One region of the Lysinibacillus sp. FSL H8-0500 genome, then DNA from elsewhere that is predicted to be linked to it. Evidence: riboswitches for the same ligand, from Rfam matches in the RefSeq annotation. Region 1 holds a riboswitch; each other region holds the start of a gene.
What was found. Region 1 has a riboswitch for thiamine pyrophosphate ahead of MHB44_RS11015 (ABC transporter substrate-binding protein). Riboswitches for the same ligand answer to the same signal wherever they lie in the genome.

Region 1 (5,149 bases):
TTTTAATGCCTGAGAAAATCGCTGGATAGGCATAAGGCCATTCTAGCTTCCAAAAGGTTTGTGCCTGTGATGCACCAATCATTTCAAAATAATGCTTTAACGAAGCATCAGTTTGACGGAAACCATCCATCGCGGCAATAACAATCGGAAAAAAGCATACAAGACAAATGATAATCAGCTTTGGTAATAAGCCAAAGCCAAACCAAATAATAAGCAATGGTGCTAAGACAAGAATCGGAATATTTTGCGACATAATCAGAATCGGATAAAATAGCTCACGAATAAATGTAAAACGATGCAAGACAATGGCAACCGTCAAACCACAGCAAATCCCAAGGGCAAGCCCTAATAACGCTAATTGTACCGTTGCAAAAGTATGTGGTAGAAAGGCTTGATACGACTGAAAGCCTTCCCTCACAATACTACTCGGTGCAGGTAGTAGCCAATGAGGAATTTCAGCCACAAGCACAATTAGCTCCCAGACGAATAAGAGGAAGGCGATAAAAAATATCGTCCTTCCCTTGTGCAATGCTTGTTTCATTACTGATATTTCTCCGTTAATGTACTCATCGTAATACCAGATGGCTGATATAAAATTTTCACCTGTGTAATCACATTGATGGCACCAAGTTCAATCATTTTGTCATTCATTTTCTCAATAATTTGCAGCAAGGCTGACAGCTCACCCTCCATTGTTGTTTCCAGTGGATGCACCTCATACTTCACACCAGAAGCATCAATAACAGCAATAGCCGCATCAACATAAGGTATAATATCCTCATATCTTTCTGTTTTTGGGATAATTTGAACACTAATTAATGAATTTGCCATATTAGTTTTTCTCCTTTTTTGGTAAAAAGTCATTGGTAAAGGCTTGCTCAGCATTAAATTCGCCCTCCAACACCTGATTGCTGGACATCCAGTTAGCATAGTTTTCCCAAACGGACAGCTTTTGCTCTCCCCATTGTGCCGCATCATCCTGATACTTATCTGCTAACCATTCTTGACTTTTATGTACCAGTTCTTTATCTAAGTCAGGAGCTGCTTCTAGTAAAATATCAGCTGCCTCACTAGGATGCTCAATTGCATATTCATAGCCTTTTGCTGCAGCAGCAACAAATGCCTTCACCGTGTCAGGATTGTTTTCAATCATCTTTTCATTTGTTGCCAAGACAGGTGTATAATAATCAAGCTGCTCACTATAATCCGTTAGATACAGCATATTAATCTGTTCACCACGAAGCTCTGCCTCAATACCTGTCCATGCATAATAAATCCACGCAAAATCAATATCCTTCTGCATCATGGTAAAGAAATCTAAATCGCCTGCATTTACAATATCAAGCTTATTGATATCGGCGTCCTCTGTTTGCATTAAGGATTGCAATACTGCTTGCTCAAGTGGTGCACCCCAGCCACCATATGTTTTTCCTTCAAAATCCTTTGGCGACGTAATACCCTTTGAGGCAATAGAAGCAAAGCCAGAGGTATTATGCTGAATAATGGCAGCAATGGAGACAAGTGGCACATCCTGTACACGCGCCTGTGTAATGCCTTCCTGATAGCTTACCCCGAACTCCGCTTTCCCAGATGCGACAAGCTGATCAGCTCCCGCCTCACCAGGCATAATAATTTCCACATCTAAGCCCTGTTCCTCAAAATAGCCAAGCTCTTTTGCTACATAAAGCCCTGTATGGTTGGTATTCGGTGTCCAATCCAGGACAACAGAAACCTTTTGGAGTGCATCATCAGCTAGCTTGTCCTCCTTCTCACTACAGCCAATAAGTGCAAGCAGTGCTGTGACTGTCAATACAATAAATGCCCATTTTTTCATGCGTAATCCCCCTAGTTTAAAATATGAAAGCGTTCATACAATGAATGTTAGCACCAGAAGAACATTGGCAAAATGTACGTAAAGCATATTTATGACGCCATCTGTGACATCTCCGCTGAACTAAAATAAAAAACGCCTAGGATTTCTCCCAGACGTCTCACAATCAATCTCCAAAATAATGCTTTTTTGAATAGATGTTCCCTACGCTGGTACGAGCCAAATCAGGTTCAAAGGGTCAGTGCCTATCGGACACAATCTCAGCTAGCCGCTACTAGCCCCCCTACATTCTTTCGCTATGAACTTTTCGATGATTATTATACCCATAGTTGATTGGAAATGACAAGGGCTCGTCTACATTTTTAGATGTATGACTAAAAAAGCACCGACCTGTAACTGGTACAGGTCGATGCGTTCATTTCTACTAACTCTCTTTTACGTCAGCTGGCTCTTTTTTGGCGATTTGCACATGTGAAATCGGCCCATCTGCTACAACATCCACCTTAAAGGAACCATTAGAATGACGATCTGCACGTGTTAAAGCTTGTACATCTAACACCTCCTGCACCCCTTTTTCGGTTTCAATCACAACCTGCTCCTTATCCGTTGCTTGGACAATCGCCACAATACGGTGTGGATTTGCCTTTAATTCTGTTAATACCTTGAGCCCACGTTTTGCTCGATTGGCCATCTCTACTTCAGCAACATTCATTTTCTTCACTGCTCCACGCTGTGTCACAATGACCACATACTGCGTTTCATGAGGCTGTAACACATTCACCCCAACTAAGGCTTCTTCCTCTTTTAGCGTAATGCCTTTCACTCCGCCTGTTTTTACACCTGTTACAGGCAATTCCTCAATTGGAAAACGAATGGCATACGCAGTATCTGTTGTCAGCATAAGCTCTACATCATCTGTCACAAGGGCGGCATAGATCATTGTATCGCCAGCCTTCACATTCATCGTTTTAATTGGCTTCGAATAACGTGTGACAACATAATCTGCTAATGGGGAGCGCTTAATTTGACCATCTTTTGTGGCTGTCAGGATATAGGTATTTGGCTGCTCAAATGTAGCAAAGCCATATACTGCAATAATAGCTTCATCCTCACCTGTCGGTACAATACTGGAAATATGCTGACCAAGCTCCTTCCAGCGAATATCAGGAAGCTCATGAACAGGCTGATAAATATAATTACCTCGATTTGTAAATAGTAACAAATGATGCTGTGTGTTTAAGGTTGCTTCATACAATAAGTAATCCGAGTCCTTCATCGCGCAATCTTGTCCATTGGAAGCGGCATGTGAACGTGTAGATGTACGTTTAATATAGCCATCCTTTGTGACAGTGACCACTACTTCCTCGCTTGGCACAAGCACATCTAAGGTAATTTTAATTTCTTCGATTTCCTGCTCAATTTTGGAGCGACGTGGCTCTGTAAAGCGCTTTTTAATATCCTGTAATTCCTGCTTGATCACACGTATAAGCTTTGTCTCACTTTGCAAAATGCCTTCTAGCTTGGCAATTATTTTATTCAGCTCATCCTGCTCTTTACGAAGCTCTGTAATATCAGTATTGGTTAAACGATATAATTGCAGGCTGACAATCGCCTCTGCTTGTGGCTCTGTAAAATCAAACTTTGCTTGTAAATTTTGCTTAGCATCTTTTTTATCATTCGAAGCACGAATCGTAGCAATAACCTCATCTAAAATAGACAGTGCTTTTATAAGCCCATCTACAATATGGGAACGATCCTTTGCCTTTTGTAAATCATAAATGGCACGATTTGTGACAACTTCCTTCTGATGGGTAATATAGGCATCCAGCAATAATGGCAATGTCATCATAGTTGGTCGACGATTATGAATCGCAATCATATTAAAATTATAAGCTATTTGTAAATCGGTTGTTTTAAATAGATACTGTAAAATCCCTTGTCCTGGTATATCCTTTTTAAGCTCAATGACAATACGCAAGCCTGTACGATCCGATTCATCACGAATTTCAGCAATTCCCTCTAGGCGTTTATCCACGCGTTGCTCATCTATTTTTTTTACAAGATTTGCTTTATTGACATCGTATGGCAATTCTGTAATAACGATTTGCTCCTTGCCACCCTTAATCGACTCCACAACGGCTAGCGCGCGTACAATAATTTTGCCACGACCTGTTTCATAAGCCTTTTTAATACCATCAACGCCTTGAATAATGCCACCTGTCGGGAAATCAGGTCCTTTTATGACCGTCATTAATTCATCCACTGTCGTATTTGGCTTGTCTAAGCGCATTAACACCGCCTCTAATACCTCATCTAGTGCATGCGGTGGAATATCTGTAGCATAGCCAGCAGAAATCCCTGTAGAGCCATTGACCAATAAATTCGGGAAACGTGCAGGTAAAACGGTTGGCTCCATATCCTGGTCATCAAAGTTCGGCACAAACTCCACTGTTTTCTTACCAATATCTCGCAGCATTTCAGCCGCAATAGTAGAAAGCCTTGCCTCTGTATAACGCATCGCAGCAGGTGGGTCTCCATCAACTGAGCCATTGTTGCCGTGCATTTCAATCAGCATATGACGTGCCTTCCAATCCTGACTCATACGTACCATCGCTTCATAGACAGAGCTATCCCCATGTGGATGGTAATTACCAATAACATTCCCGACAGTTTTAGCCGATTTACGGAATGGCTTATCATGTGTATTGCCCTCTGTGTGCATCGCATATAGAATACGACGCTGCACAGGTTTAAGACCGTCGCGTGCATCAGGCAACGCGCGGTCTTGAATAATATATTTACTATAGCGACCAAAACGGTCACCCATTACTTCTTCTAAAGGTAAATCCTGAAACACTTCTATACTACTCATGCTTGGCCCTCCTCTTGTTGGATGAATTCATTATCTAAAATATTGGCATCATCCTCCATACCGAAGTCTACATTCGCTTCGATCCATTTACGACGTGGCTCCACCTTATCCCCCATTAACGTCGTGACACGTCGTTCTGCTCGTGCACCATCCTCAATTGTGACACGAATTAATGTACGTGTTTCAGGGTTCATCGTTGTATCCCACAGCTGGTCTGCATTCATCTCACCAAGTCCTTTATAGCGCTGTAGTATGTAACCCTTGCCCACTTTTTTGATGGCCTTTTGTAAATCACTTTCTGTCCAAGCATATTCAACCACTTCTTTTTTCCCTGTTCCTTTAGACACTTTATATAATGGTGGCAGTGCAATAAAGACTTTCCCATCCTCAATAAGCGGACGCATATAACGATAGAAGAACGTTAATAGCAAGACTTGAATATGTGC
Region 2 (5,149 bases), 2.0 Mb from region 1:
TCGCTTCTCTACAGTTGCTGGTGAACGTGGTGCTGCAGATGCTGAGCGTGATATTCGTGGCTTTGCTCTTAAGTTCTATACAGAGGAAGGTAACTGGGATTTAGTAGGAAATAATACACCTGTCTTCTTCTTCCGTGATCCATTACACTTTACAGATTTAAACCACGTGGTAAAGCGTGACCCGCGTACAAATATGAAAAACGCTAATTCCAACTGGGATTTCTGGACTTCATTACCAGAAGCTCTTCACCAAGTCACAATCGTTATGTCTGATCGTGGTATTCCAACTGGCTACCGCAATATGCATGGATTTGGCTCTCATACGTATAGCTTTATCAATGCTGATAACGAACGTGTATGGGTAAAATTCCACTTCCGTACAGAGCAAGGCATTAAAAACCTAACAGGTGCTGAGGCTAATGAAGTTATTGGCCAAGATCGTGAATCTTCACAACGTGATCTCTATGATGCTATCGAAAAAGGCGATTTCCCAAAATGGAAAGCGTACATTCAGGTAATGACAGAGGAACAGGCTCGTGAATTACCTTATAATCCATTTGATTTAACAAAGGTTTGGTATAAAAAAGACTTCCCATTAATTCCTGTAGGAGAATTCGAGTTAAATAAAAACCCGGACAACTACTTTGCAGAGGTTGAGCAAGCTGCATTTGCACCATCTAATATTGTTCCTGGTATTAGCTTCTCACCAGATAAAATGCTACAAGGCCGTATCTTTGCATACGCTGATGCACAACGCTACCGCCTTGGTGTAAATCACTATATGCTACCTGTTAACGCACCAAAATGCCCATTCCGTACATTCCATCGTGATGGTGCTATGCGCTTTGACGGCAACCTTGGTTCAACTTTAGGTTATGAGCCAAATAGCTATGGTGAATGGGAGCATAATTTAGACTATAAAGAGCCTGAATTACGCATTGATGGTCATGCAGGTATTCATGACTTCCGTGAAGACGATAACAATTACTTTGAGCAACCAGGTAAGCTATTCCGTCTAATGACTGCGGAAGAGCAACAACGCCTGTTTGAAAATACAGCAAATGATATGGCTTCTGTTGAAGAATTCATCAAACGCCGCCACATCCTTCACTGCTATCTAGCTGACCCAGCATATGGTGAAGGTGTCGCAAAAGCGATGGGTCTTTCATTAGAAGGTATGGATCTTACAAACCCATATGTAAAACAACCGACAAACGTTTAAGATTCCACTTATTATTGATATCCAAATCCAACTTTTACTCCATGTGAATACTATATTCACATGGAGCTTTTTTGTATGAAAAGGACTTGTGTCAAACGAAATCAACACAAGTACTCTTCCCTTATTGATAAATCTGACTACCTGCTTTTTTAAATTCCTCGGCCTTTTCCTTCATACCTTGATGGATCGCCTCAGTAGTATTCAAATCCTTATCCTTAGCATAATTACGAATATCCTGCGAAATTCGCATACTACAGAATTTAGGGCCACACATCGAACAAAAATGTGCTGTCTTTGCCCCCTCTGCTGGCAAGGTTTCATCGTGATATTCCACTGCACGCTCAGGGTCTAATGATAGATTAAATTGATCGCGCCAACGGAATTCAAAACGTGCTTTAGACAGTGCATCGTCTCGTTGTTGCGCACCAGGATGTCCTTTTGCTAAATCAGCCGCATGTGCAGCAATTTTATAAGTGATAACGCCCACGCGAACATCCTCTCGATTCGGTAAGCCAAGATGCTCTTTCGGTGTCACATAACAAAGCATCGCTGTACCAAACCACCCAATCATCGCTGCGCCAATGGCTGAGGTAATATGGTCATAACCCGGAGCTATATCTGTTGTTAGGGGGCCTAATGTATAGAAGGGCGCTTCCTTGCAGACCTCTAATTGCTTGTCCATATTTTCTTTAATCAGATGCATCGGTACATGACCCGGCCCTTCAACCATCACCTGAACATCATGTTTCCAAGCAATTTTTGTTAGTTCGCCTAGCGTTTCAAGCTCTGCAAATTGTGCCTCATCATTGGCATCTGCAATTGAGCCTGGGCGTAAACCATCACCTAAGGAAAAAGCAACATCATAAGCTTTCATAATTTCACAGATTTCCTCAAAGTGCGTATAAAGGAAATTCTCTTGATGATGATATAAACACCACTGAGCCATTATAGAGCCTCCACGAGATACAATGCCCGTTACACGATTTGCTGTAAGCGGTACATAGCGTAAAAGAACACCTGCATGAATGGTGAAATAATCCACACCCTGCTCGGCTTGTTCAATGAGAGTATCACGATAAACCTCCCACGTTAAATCCTCAGCTACGCCATTTACTTTTTCTAAAGCCTGATAAATTGGCACTGTTCCCACCGGCACCGCAGCATTTCGAATAATCCATTCTCTTGTTGTATGAATATGTTTACCAGTCGATAGATCCATAATGTTATCTGCACCCCAGCGCGTTGCCCAAGTCATTTTCTCCACTTCTTCTGCAATGGACGAAGATACCGCAGAATTCCCAATGTTTGCATTGATTTTTACATGGAAATTACGACCGATAATCATTGGCTCCGCCTCAGGATGATTAATATTAGAAGGCATTATAGCTCGCCCTGCTGCAATTTCAGACCGAACAAATTCAGGTTCCATATTTTCTCGGATAGCTACAAACTCCATTTCAGGTGTAATAATGCCATTTTTTGCATAATGAAGCTGTGTTACATTTTTACCTTTTTTAGCACGTAAAGGCTTTCTCGCCAATTCGGGAAAAACATTTTCTTGAATACGCGGGTCATCAGCACGACGAAAGCCATTATCCTCCGGTTTAATCGTACGTCCCTCATATTCTTCAACATCCTCCCGTTCTTCTATCCATGTACGTCGTAAGGCAGGCAACCCTTTTGTAATATCTACCTGATAAGCTGGGTCTGTATAGGGCCCACTTGTATCATATACTCGCACAGGAGCATTTTCCTCATCCCCAAAGCTACCAGTTGTTGGGCTTAATGCAATTTCACGCATAGGTACTAAAATATCTGGACGTGATCCTTCCACATATACCTTTTTGCTCCCTTCAAAGCTGGACATAATCATCATGTTCTTTTCACTAATTGCTGACATAAGCTACTTCTCTCCCTCAAATATATTTGGATACAAGGACCGAATCTAGCTCACCCCAACAAAATAAATAAAAGCCGAATCCAAAATAATCATTTGGATCCGGCCGTCAATGTAAAGGTCTATTGATTGCATACATTATACGATGCAATAGCTTCTTAACTTTCCCACGCTGGTATGAGCCAGATCAGGTCCAAAGGGTCAAGAAACTTCGTAGTGTTTCCCTCTCAGCCTGACTCATCAGACTCCCCTAGTTAATACTATTTAGTTTGATGCTAGTGTAGCAGATATTACTAAGAGATGGAAGCTTATTTTTTCCTTCTACTACGCAAATAATATTTCTGCTAGATAAATAATAACTGTTACCGTTATACAACTAACAATCGTTGAAAATAATACAGTTTGTGCAGCGATTGCTGATTCCACATCGTATTCTAATGCTAGACTAGAGCTATTGCGGGATGTTGGAAAAGCACTGGCGATCAGCAATGATTGTGCAACAACTCCGTCCAAGCCCAATAGAAAAATAACCGCCAATGCTATAGTCGGCCCAATAATTAAACGCGTAAAACAACTAATAAAAACCGTTTTATTAAACATTGATTTTATTTCAAGCTGTGATAGCTGTGCACCCAAAGTAATTAATGCCACCGCAATAAAACCATCTGCTACATGGTCTATCGGAATTCTAATAAACTGTGGAATACCAATATTCCAATAGTTCATAGCGACTCCAATAATAAGTGCGTGAATAATCGGCATTTTAAAAAAGTCTTTGATAATTGAGAGACCTGATTTTGTAGAGGAAATTAAATTATATAAACCATATGTATAAGTTGTCATATTTTGAAATATAACAAGAATGACTTGAATGGCTACACCAATGGGCTGCATGGCAAAAATCATCTGAGCAACAGGAATACCATAATTCCCTGAATTAATGAGTACAACGCTATTTTTAAAGACAGCTGCCTCCGTTTTAGCTAATCCAAGCCCTTTCGCTAAAAGGTGACTAAGCAGCATTTGACTCCCCATGAACAGCACAATAAATAGCGCAACCTCTCCAAGCACAGATAATTCTACACTTGTTTCATATAAATTAATAAAAACAGCTGCTGGCATAAAACAATAGGTAATAAGCTGCGATAATGCTTTTAAGTTAAAACGAAATTTCTTTTGCAAGATCGCCCCTAGTACAAGTAACACTAAGATAGGCGCTACAATTTGAAAGAAAATCATGCCGAGATAAGCCACATAAATGCCCTCCTTTCCATCCCTAATAGTAGTGCTGATTATTCATGAGGTCAATCAAAGCGTAATAATAGCTCGGTTATCCTTTCGTTATAGTGTGCTATCCATTCCTTTACATAGCTATCCTTTTGCGAAGGCTCTTTCTGTTATACTTGTTCCTTTTCCCTTAGCTATCCGCCTCTTTTCGTCTTCTATCCGTCATCACAGATCAGATAAAAGAAAGGCTACCTTCCGATTAGGCAGCCTTCCCCATTTTTTATGCAAGTTTAAATCGATTCACGACCTCTTGTAGCTCCTTAGAAATATGATTCATATTGTCAATAGACGTTGCTACCTTTTGGAGCTCTGCTTGTTGATCCATTGCAGAGGCACTTACTTGTTCAGCAGAAGCAGCAGTTTCCTCTGAAATCGCTGAAATGCTTTGGATAGCCATAATTGCTTGATTTTTATATTCCAATATATGAGCAAGCTTATTCATTAACTCCGTAATTGAAGTAGCGATGGAATGAGATAATTCACTGCTGTCTTTAAAGGCTCGCTGTGTGCTTTGTACGGATTCACTTTGAGATTGCATTAAATCTGCATTTGAAGTGATAACAGCGATTGTTTGAAAAGAACTATTTAGGATGTTCTCTACAGTATTTTGAATCATTTCTGTTTCTTTTCTCGATTGCTCCGCTAGCTTTTTTACTTCCTCCGCTACCACTGCAAACCCTTTGCCGTGTTCGCCAGCACGTGCAGCCTCAATACTGGCATTTAAAGCTAATAGATTTGTTTGC
Region 3 (5,149 bases), 1.3 Mb from region 1:
CGAAATGCTGATTATGTTGGCTACTCCACACCAAATATTGCTGCGATGGGCTTAATGGATGAAGAGGTTGTCACAGACGAACGCCACTACCCTACTGAGGAGCAACGTGAGACATTAGAGGTCTATAAAAATTTAGGACCAGATTATTTAGGGAAATATAATGAATTATTTTTAGAATTTAAAATGAGTATTCGTTAACAAATGCAAAAGGTCTGCCGAGAAAATTTTGCGCTCTCGACAGACCTTCTATTTTATCGAAATGATACTATTTCAGACTTTCAACCGATACACTAAACATCTCCTTATGATAGACTGTAGTATATTTGGTGACAAAAAGGAGAGTTAGTTAATGACCCAGCAAAAGTCTAATAAGGCGGCTTTATATATTTTAATGTTTAATATGTTTATCACAATGGGTAGTATTGGTATTATTATTCCTGTTATGCCGGAGTATTTAAGAATATTTGGCGCAGCAGGGCAAATTCTTGGCATGTTGATTGCAACATTCGCCTTAGCTCAATTTGTATTTTCTCCAATTGCTGGGAATCTTTCGGATCAATACGGTCGAAAAAATTTAATTATTTTTGGTCTTATCCTTTCAGGGCTTGCACAAATTGGTTTTGGATTTTCTACAGATATATGGATGCTCTTTGTTGCCCGCTTTCTAGGTGGTCTTGGCTCTGCGTTTGTAGCACCTCCTATTATGGCTTTTGTTGCAGACGTGACAACCTATGAAGAACGCGGAAAAGGAATGGGGATGTTAGGAGCTGCTATGTCTCTTGGCTTTATGATTGGTCCTGGAATCGGTGGCTTCTTATCAAAAGTAAGCTTGCATTTCCCCTTCTATACTGCTGGCGCTGCGGCTATTTTGGCTGCGCTATTATCATTGTTCTTACTACCATCCACAAAGCCAAGCGTAGTACAAAACAAACAAAAGCAAGACAACCTTGCAAGGCAAATGGCCCGTTCTGTACATATGCCGTATTTCGTTATGCTCATTATTATGATGGTATTCTCATTTGGCATCGCTAATTTCCAAACAACTTTATCGTTATTTGTCACAGAGAAATTCAATTATACACCTGGTGATATTGCCATTATTTTAGTGGTTGGTGGTGCATTTGGCGTAGTCGTTCAAATGTTTGTCATTACACCGCTCTTTAAACGCTTAGGGGAAATGAAGGTTGTCTTAATCAATTTATTCGTCGCAGCTGTCTCTATTTATTTAATATTATTTGTGTCAGGATTTGCGCTTATATTAGTTGTAGCCACGATTTTCTCAACCGCTACTACATTAATTCGTCCTGCTGTTAATACACTAATTTCTAAGCTTGCTGACAATGAGCAAGGCTTTGCTGCTGGTTTGAACAATGCCTACATGAGCCTTGGCAATATGATTGGTCCTGCATTGGCAGGCATTCTATTTGATTGGAATATGAACAGCCCTTATATTTTGGGTGCCATTATTTTATTATCCTGTTTTTTCCTTGCTCTGATTTGGACAATAAAAAAAGCACCACATCTTATGCAGCCTGATACACATTAGTATTGACTATTTTTCAAAATACGGTATATTAAGGTTGTTCTACTAAAAATATCAATAATTTATTTATTACCACTAGGGGAGTCTTTACGAGGCTGAGACGTATATGGTTATATACGGACCCTTTGAACCTGATCTAGTTCACACTAGCGGAGGGAAGTGATGCAACTTGCTTGTTAATATGTATATGCAAGGTCGCTTCCTGCTGTTTAAAGGAAGCGGCCTTTTTATTTTTCTAGTAAACATCATCTAAAGGAGTGCATTTCATGTCTATTCGAAAATTAACAATTATGGCTTTACTGGTAGCAATAGCTATCGCAGGCTCTACCTTTGTATCTATTCCAACGGGGATTGCACGTGCCTATCCTGTTCAACATGCAATAAATGTGATAAGTGCCATTATTCTTGGACCCGTCCCAACCATTATCATTGCCTTTGTTACAGCAATGGTTCGTATCCTTACAGGTACAGGCTCTTTGTTGGCGATTCCGGGAAGTGTTATTGGTGCATTATGTGCTGCGCTTGCCTATAAATATAGCCATAAAATGTGGTTAGCTGGCGTTGGTGAAATAATTGGAACAGGTATTCTTGCTTCACTTATTGCAGTGCCTTATGCTCAATTATTAATGGGAACATCAGTAGCTGCGTTATTTTTTATGCCAGCCTTTTTAACGTCAAGTACCATTGGAGCTATTTTAGGTATTGTCGTTGCAAGCAGCTTACAAAAAACGGTGCTTATAAAACATTTTAAATCCTCACTGTATGAATAGTTAAATAGATTTTAATGGATTTCTGGGAGATTTTTGATCACTTGACTCCTTCTTTTGAGCGAAGCTTTCCTTTTTTGATCATCTGCCCCTTATTTTGAGCAAAACTTCACCCTTTTTGATCACTTACTCTCCACTTTTGAGCGGAGCTTGATCACCTCCCTATAAAACAACAAAAAGCAGTGCAAAATCCTACCTCTTTGCACTGCTCTCTTTCCTACTATGATCGCTTTTTCATACCCTTTAATAGCTGTGCAACATTTGTGTCCTCTGCCTGTACAGGCTGTTGTTCAGCAAGAGGCTCTTTGTGCTTCGGCTTAGTGAGGAAGCTCCAGCCAAAACGTCTAATGGTAATATCCATAAAGAATAACAGCATCCCTGCTAGCATAAGCCATGTCGTAATGTTTTGACGATCTGCTCCCTTTTGTGTAAAGTCACGAAAAGCATCCTCGGGTTCTTTTAAAACAGCACCACCTGTTTGCTTCGCTAATTCCTCTACTAATGACTCATTTATTGGGCGTAACTCATATTCAGCACTATAAGGAACACTTAGCCCTGCCTGATAAATAGCCTGCTCCTCATCAGCAATGCGGAAGAAAATCAATCCGGGTTCTGTTTGTACTGTTGCACGAACTTGGGAAGCAGAAATGGTTTCTAGCTGTGTTGCTAGTTCTTCTCCTGCTTCATTGACCGCTACAATATCTAAAAATGCGGCTTCATTTGTAGGGTCTGTAATCATAAATGAACCCTCTGCGTCTAATCTTACATCATAGGCAACATCATTATAGCTTGGCAGCATTTGTGAAATAAGGGTTTGCCAAAATGTGCCCCAGTCCTGCCACCTTGCCCAATCACCTGTCCATTTACCTGTTGAATCGGATGTAAAGGCAAATGTTTTACCGAGACCATATTGCCACTGCGCTAATACAGGATCTTCCTTCTCACTTTCCGCGATCACTGTAGCACCTTGCTTTGCTGTTGTGCCAATGTAGGCATTCATTTGTGGAACACCATTGGCAAACAGTGAATTCCATCCTGCTGCTTGATAAATCGCTGGATAGAAGGGATTATCCTCGATATAAGTACGAGAAATCATAGCTGTTTCGCGAGATAAAATAGAAGGAATCGTTTGCTCATCAACAACATCATAGAAGCGTCCACTGCCCATCTCACTCAGTGCTTCCAGTAAATTTGCATCAGCATCCTGCCCAATCGCTACTGTTGATAATGTAATACCTTTATCCTTTCCGTCAGCAATTAAATCCTCGTAATTGCCTGCTGGGGATTGTCCATCTGTTAATAAAATTATATGTTTACGTTGTAGCTTTAGATCTGCTAAATTCTCATAGGCTTTCCCTAGTGATGTATAGATTTCTGTGCCACCACCTGGTGTGACAGATAAAATCGTATCTACTGCTTCTTCCTTACTGCTAAGAGGCTTTGTTTCAATAATTTCCCAAGGGCGATCATCAAAGGCAATAAACCCTAATGTATCTTCATCTCGTAGCATTTCAACTGAACGTGCCGCTGCCTCCTTAGCAAGCTCTAGCTTAGCTCCGCTCATACTACCAGAGCGGTCAAGCACAATTACTAACCCTAATGAAGGTAATTGCTCTTTCCCCTTAATTTCCATCTCCACCGGCAATAATGCTTCAATCGGTGTTTTAAAATAACCACCTAAGCCAAAGCTATTTTCTCCACCAACCATTGTAAAACCAACGCCAAAGTTTTTCACAGCTTGCTCAATGACATTCATTTTTGCCTCCCCTACTAAATGACCAGGCACATTATCAAAAATAATCGCATTGTATTGCAAATAACTGGAGAGCTCATTTGGCAGACTACTGGCTGCTATAACGTCATGGGATATGGATTGACTGCCAAGTGCCGCTGCAATGGGTGAAGCTGTATCATAGCCATTGACAATCAGTAAATGTGGTTCACTTTCTACCATCGTGACACTTGTTAATTTATTATTTTCAAAAATAGCATCCTGTCCCACCTGCACAACGGCTTCATATTTTACAAGCCCTTCACTAGTTGCTGCATGTTTATAGGTAAAAACATTGGAGCCCTCAGCAAGCTCAACTGCCTCTCGATGAATCAGCTCATCATTTTCATATAATAATAGCTCACCCTGACCTGCTGCCGTTGCTTGAATTTCTGTTACTAATTGTTGCTGCTCTCCTACATAAGCAACCTGTGGGGAGACAAAGCTTTTTAATGATACATCATTGACAACAGGTTGACTAAAAGGTACAACATCCACACTAATATTGGACCCTTTAAACTTTGTGGCAAATTCTAAGGCATCTCCCTTTGTTTCATTGCCATCTGTTAGTAGTACAAAACGTGTAGCTTTTTTGGGATCAACAATTCCCGAGGTAAGCTGTAATGCTTGTTCAATATTTGTTTGATCTGTTGCTTTTATTTCCGTTAGTTTTGGTACTTCCTTTAATGTATTCGATAAAATAGCCTCAGTTTGCAAAGTAGAAGAAAAGGAATAGATACCCGCAAGCTGTTGCTCCTTTTTCGCTTGTAAGCTTTCCTGGATAAATTGAGCCATCTCGTCTTCTGTACCATTCATAGAAGCTGAACGGTCTACTAAATAAACAATTTGCTCTTCTTTAATGGGTAATAATAGATAGGGGCCTGCAAGCGCAAATACTAAACAACCTACTGCCACCATACGCATAACAAGCACAACCATATGGCTCTTTTTAAGCCGTTGACGTTCACGCCAATACGTCCAGCCAAAATACATAAACAAGGGAAGTAATAGCAACAATGCTACTGGTAGCTCAATTCGTAAATCCACGACGTCGTTGCACCTCCCATT
Region 4 (5,149 bases), 1.7 Mb from region 1:
TCAAGATTTTTCAAGTTTTGTGCCATATAAGCTTCACTCCTTTTATTTGGATAATTTTATTGTACTAAAGAAATATATGGATGCCTACCAACATGTGAAATATAAAGAAAACAACACGATACATTGTTGGAAATTTCCGCTATAATAGAAAAAGTGACAGCAGCTATACATATTTGTCTTTTCCCTATACAATCTAACTCGAAGGGAGAGGAGAACATGCCTCAGTTTATATTGATGACAATGTCCTATATTGTCTCACTTATCCTAACCTTTGCATCCTTTTTCATGCATATAAACGGTCAATCTTCGCTCGAAATTGCTAATCGTTTTTCTGTTATATTTGCACCTATGAATATAAGCTATGTAATTTGGATTGTTATTTACCTATTCCTTGGTTATTGGTTAGCTATGAACATGAAAAAGACATCTATGAAGCAAACTGCGCTCTTTAGCTGCATAAATATATTGCAGGCATTAACGGTCTATGTATGGCATCATGAGCTATTTATTGTTTCCCTGGGTATCACGTTATTATTAGTATTGTACGTATTTATGTTGTATAGTTCGTACCCTCTTAATGATCAATCAATGTCTGGTAGGCTTCCCTTTGCTATTTATTTCGCATGGGCAACATTTACCTGTATCACAAATACTAGCTTTACGTTAACGGCTTATGGCTGGAACGGTTTTGGTTTGAGCGCCCCTCTTTGGGCAGTGATATTACTGACGTTAGGTGGAGCAATTGCACTACATATTCGCTTCCATCACTTTGATAGGATCTATCCAAGTGTTTTTATTTGGGCTTACATTGGTATCGCCTTACATAATGGTTTTGATGAGTTACTTGTCACTACAGCTTCCTTATTTTTATGTGGTGCCCTCTTTGTTGGCATCTTATTTATGAAAAAAAATCCTGCCTACCAAAAATAATTGGTAGACAGGATTTTTTGCAGCTCTATTATTCCTCATCTAATGATGTTAAAATAATTGGTTTATCTTTTGTTACAATGATGGAATGTTCAATTTGAGCAACAAGTGATTTATCAGGCGTCACAAATGTCCAGCCATCGCCAGCTTCTACAATATGCTCTGCTTTTGCGGAAATAAACGGCTCCACCGCAAGCACCATACCTTCCTTCATAATTGTAGAATCCCACGCATCATAATAGTTTAAAATATGATTTGGCTCATCATGTAAAGACTGCCCTAAGCCATGTCCTGTTAAATTCATAATAACAGTTAGACCGTTAGCATTCGCCTCACGCTCAACTGCTTTCCCAATTTGATTTAGTTTAGAGCCAGCTTTTACCTTTGTCATTGCTCGATCAAAAGCACTTTTGGCAACACGGCATAGTTTGTCTTTGTCCTCATAGCCATCACCTACTACAAATGAAATACCTGTATCCGCAAAGTAGCCATTTAAAGAGCCAGATACATCAATATTCACAATATCTCCTTCTTTGATGACACGTTTTCCTGGAATACCATGCGCCACTTCCTCATTGATGCTTATACAAGTATAGCCCGGGAAATCATACTCTCCCTTCGGCCCAGAAATAGCACCTGCCTCTGCAAACATGCGGCCTGCCATTTCATCTAGCTCAAGCGTTGTCACACCTGGTTTTGTAGCCGCCTTCATCACTTCACGAATTTCAGCACAAATGCGTCCAATTTTTTTAAAAGCTTCAAGCTCCTCTTGCGTTTTTACAATCATCTTTAACGACCCTTTCCTGTTAAATGTCTACCCTTAACTATAACATAACTTGCCAAGCATAGAACTCAAAACGCTTGAAATATTATATGCTGGATTGAATGATACAGGAGGGACATTTGGCTTTTAGTCATAGTCATTACATTTAACTTTGGTTGCCGTTAATTTTCCCGGCAATACAAGGTTTTCTTATTATCAAACAATCTATAGCCTTATTATTTTCACGATTATAGTCTATTGTTTTATTAGATAATGTGATCGTAGTATTGTAAAGGCTAGCTGCTCCTCTTATGTGCTACATGTGAAGGAAAAATATTTTTGCATACAATTATCTAGTAAAAATCCCACAAAAAGTACTACATCAACTTTTTTGTGGGATTTTATATTGATAAATAAAATTAATTAACGGCGTAATAATTGTGGTGCGGCTGTAAAGACTAATACACTAATAATTACCGTTAAAATTGTGGCAGGCAGCATGTATGTACCATTATAGATAATGGAATAGAGCCATGCATTTTGATCACCTGCATATTCTGCAAAAAACACTGCGCCTGCACAAGTATGCGCTGCATAACGTAAAAAGCCCGCCAGCACAGTGCCTATTATAATATAACGTGCCATTTTTACTTTATTACTATTTTTAGCAGCCTCGAGTAATGGTCGCCGTACGAATGCCGCTAGCCCTACAACGGTAAAAGCAACACCATAATCTAATAGCCCCTGAAGCCAGTGTACAATAAAAGCGCCAAACATTGTCTGCATTACACCTACGAGTAACCCTGTTGTAAGTCCAGCTACTATGCCCCAGCGAAATGCGATGAGGACAATAGGCACCATAACAAGACTAACAGAGCCACCTTGTGCCCATACTTTAAAGGAGATTTGATCCAGCACAAGGCCAATCGCAGCAAATATTGCAATCTCCACAAGCATCATTAATCTTTCTTTGTTCATAAATATTCTCTCCTTTGTTCCGATGTAGGATACAAGAGCAGGAATAGAAATACATACATGTGCCTCTTACTGACATCTTAGAATAAAAAAATGATGTCAGGACAGAGCCTCACATCATATAAGTGTCGGTTTCTATCCACATCCCTACGCAAGTTTTAACTTACAGGTTCAAAGAGTCAAGGCATTACGTGCCCAGTCTCAGCTGACATCATCAGCCCCCCTTGTGGTCATTACATCTGAAATTTTTTTAAACATCTTTATTGTACGCAAACGCTGTGAGAATGACAACCTCTTCCACACATGATTTTTTGAAACTTTACTATTTTTCATGCGTAAATATTAAAAAAGGAGGAACAACTATGGAGAACCCTAAAATTTTATCCGCCTTTAGCTATCTCAGTATTTTCTTTGCCCCTTTTATCGTGCCATTAATTGTTTACCTTGTTGCTAAAGATCATGATGTAAAAAGCCATGCTATTCGCGCACTGATTTCGCATTTAATTCCTGTTCTTTTTGGAATACTGTTCTTTATTGTCTTTATTTTTTCTACATTTAGTTTGGATCCAGCCTCAGGAAATACCTTTCTTATTATTTGGCTTGTATCGTTTGCTATTTATACCATCGTATCAATTGGCATTGTGATCTGGAATATTGTGCAGGCAGTTCGTGTGATTCGCTAATGTTTTAATCGAAGAATAAACAGGTAGTAATAAAAATAAAAGGAGCTGTTTTTAAATGAAAGTATCAAACGTTGTGAAAACCGCTGTAAAATTAGCACCTATTGTGATACCTATTGTAAAAAAGGTTATGGACTCAAAGAAAGGAACAACGCCTAAAACAACGCCTCGTATAAAGTAAATGGTTGGCTCAGGAATTTTGAGCCACTCCTTTTTTCATTACTTTACTTCAAAATATGTTTGGCTATGTCCATTTAATGTTTTCTCTACATGTAAGACTGCTGGCATAGCAGATTTTAATTCAGGAACGTGCGAAATAACGCCAATCATACGACCTGAATCTTGTAAATCAATCAATGTATCAATCGCTTTATTTAATGACTCCTCATCAAGTGAGCCAAAGCCCTCATCAATAAACATTGTTTCAATATGAACATTGCCTTGGAAGCTTTGAATCACGTCAGCCATCCCTAAAGCAAGGCTTAAGGAAGCATTAAACTTCTCTCCGCCTGATAATGTTTTAACATCTCGTAACTGATCTGTAAAAGCATCATAGACATCTAAGCCAAGCCCGCTTTGCTTGGCATGTTTCTCAAGTCTATCCGAGCGTCTTAGCTCAAATTGACCATTCGATAAATGAGAAAGACGCATATTTGCTGCTTCTGTAATTTTATCTAAATAATTAACTTGAATATAACGTTCAAAGGATAACTTTTTCGAATTTTGTCCATTTAACAGTCCATAAAGCTCCTTTACTCGTCCTGCCTCTTGCTCAAGTGAACGAAGCTCTTTTGTTGCCTCCTCTACCTTTTCCATAAAGGCTTGGCACAATTTTGCAAAGTCCCTTAGCTGCTGCAGACGTGTAAAGGCTTCCTCATAGGCAATACGGTAGCTTTCCACCTTTGCCTCCATAAACTCTAAATCCTGTTTTTCTTTTCCTTGAAGATGCTTAGCACCCTCCTTAATTTGGATGTTCAAAGTGTGTACTTGTAAAGTATAATCGCCACATGCCTTACGTAATGCCTCTAGCTCCATACTGCTTCGTTTAGCCGCTTTGTAATCCTCATAATTGGCAAAGCCTACTTCCTGAATACTTCCTAAAAATTGCTCTTGCTTATCAGTTATTTTTCGCTGTGCTTCCTCAACAGCCTGTTGCGCCATTTCTACCGCGATATTTGTATTACTTGTGGCCTCCTTGGCCGTCTGTAAATGTTGTTGACTCTCCTGCCAGCGTTGTTGAAGCTGCATTTTTTCTTGACGGGTATCCGTAAGCGCCTGCTTTAATTGCTGGAATGTTGGTAGGTTTTCTGGAATTTGCTTGTGTTGCTCCTCTACAACCGCTTGTAGTTTTGTCCATTCCTTCATATGCTCTATTAAATATTGCTCTAGCTCTCCTTGCTTATGCTGTAGCTGCTCTAATTTATGACGCTGATTTTTTAGTTTCAGCCGCCTATCTGTTAGCTGCTGATTCACAATTTTTAAGGTTGTAATCTCCTGCTCAATTTGCTGTAAGGATGCAACAGTTTCTACTTGCTCCTCCTGCTTTAGTGAATAAGTTGTTAGTTGCTGCTGCGCCTCCTGAAGAAGCTGCTGTGTGGAAGTAAAAAGTGCTTCTTTCTCTAAATACATACGCTCATCCGAAGAAGTTTTTGCACGTAATGCTTCTACCTGCGTTAATTCAATCACCACCAATTGCTGATGATTTGTTTTAACATGGGTTGTACTACCACAAACAGGGCAAGGCTCTCCATCCTTTAGCTGTTCAGCCAATATACTAGCCTGACTTGTCAGCCATTGTTGCTCC

Region 2: it holds a riboswitch for thiamine pyrophosphate, as region 1 does, so the genes downstream of both, thiC (phosphomethylpyrimidine synthase ThiC) here and MHB44_RS11015 (ABC transporter substrate-binding protein) in region 1, are expected to answer to the same signal.
Region 3: it holds a riboswitch for thiamine pyrophosphate, as region 1 does, so the genes downstream of both, thiW (energy coupling factor transporter S component ThiW) here and MHB44_RS11015 (ABC transporter substrate-binding protein) in region 1, are expected to answer to the same signal.
Region 4: it holds a riboswitch for thiamine pyrophosphate, as region 1 does, so the genes downstream of both, thiT (energy-coupled thiamine transporter ThiT) here and MHB44_RS11015 (ABC transporter substrate-binding protein) in region 1, are expected to answer to the same signal.

Annotation. Positions count from the first base shown of each region.
Region 1 is NZ_CP150292.1:2,311,942-2,317,090, reverse strand. It holds gene MHB44_RS11025 (ABC transporter permease) at 1-541, opposite strand, end outside; gene MHB44_RS11020 (thiamine-binding protein) at 541-831, opposite strand; gene MHB44_RS11015 (ABC transporter substrate-binding protein) at 833-1,834, opposite strand; TPP riboswitch at 2,016-2,126, opposite strand; gene parC (DNA topoisomerase IV subunit A) at 2,256-4,703, opposite strand; gene parE (DNA topoisomerase IV subunit B) at 4,700-5,149, opposite strand, start outside.
Region 2 is NZ_CP150292.1:321,588-326,736, reverse strand. It holds gene MHB44_RS01450 (catalase) at 1-1,222, shown strand, start outside; gene thiC (phosphomethylpyrimidine synthase ThiC) at 1,344-3,122, opposite strand; TPP riboswitch at 3,267-3,381, opposite strand; gene MHB44_RS01440 (AEC family transporter) at 3,444-4,373, opposite strand; gene MHB44_RS01435 (methyl-accepting chemotaxis protein) at 4,627-5,149, opposite strand, start outside.
Region 3 is NZ_CP150292.1:1,024,572-1,029,720, reverse strand. It holds gene MHB44_RS04690 (ABC transporter substrate-binding protein) at 1-198, shown strand, start outside; gene MHB44_RS04685 (MFS transporter) at 350-1,546, shown strand; TPP riboswitch at 1,611-1,718, shown strand; gene thiW (energy coupling factor transporter S component ThiW) at 1,810-2,313, shown strand; gene MHB44_RS04675 (VWA domain-containing protein) at 2,531-5,128, opposite strand; gene MHB44_RS04670 (BatA and WFA domain-containing protein) at 5,112-5,149, opposite strand, start outside.
Region 4 is NZ_CP150292.1:4,012,513-4,017,661, forward strand. It holds gene MHB44_RS19225 (polyphosphate kinase) at 1-26, opposite strand, end outside; gene MHB44_RS19230 (hypothetical protein) at 217-930, shown strand; gene map (type I methionyl aminopeptidase) at 959-1,714, opposite strand; gene thiT (energy-coupled thiamine transporter ThiT) at 2,114-2,668, opposite strand; TPP riboswitch at 2,793-2,900, opposite strand; gene MHB44_RS19245 (DUF4870 domain-containing protein) at 3,028-3,348, shown strand; gene MHB44_RS19250 (hypothetical protein) at 3,404-3,526, shown strand; gene MHB44_RS19255 (SMC family ATPase) at 3,565-5,149, opposite strand, start outside.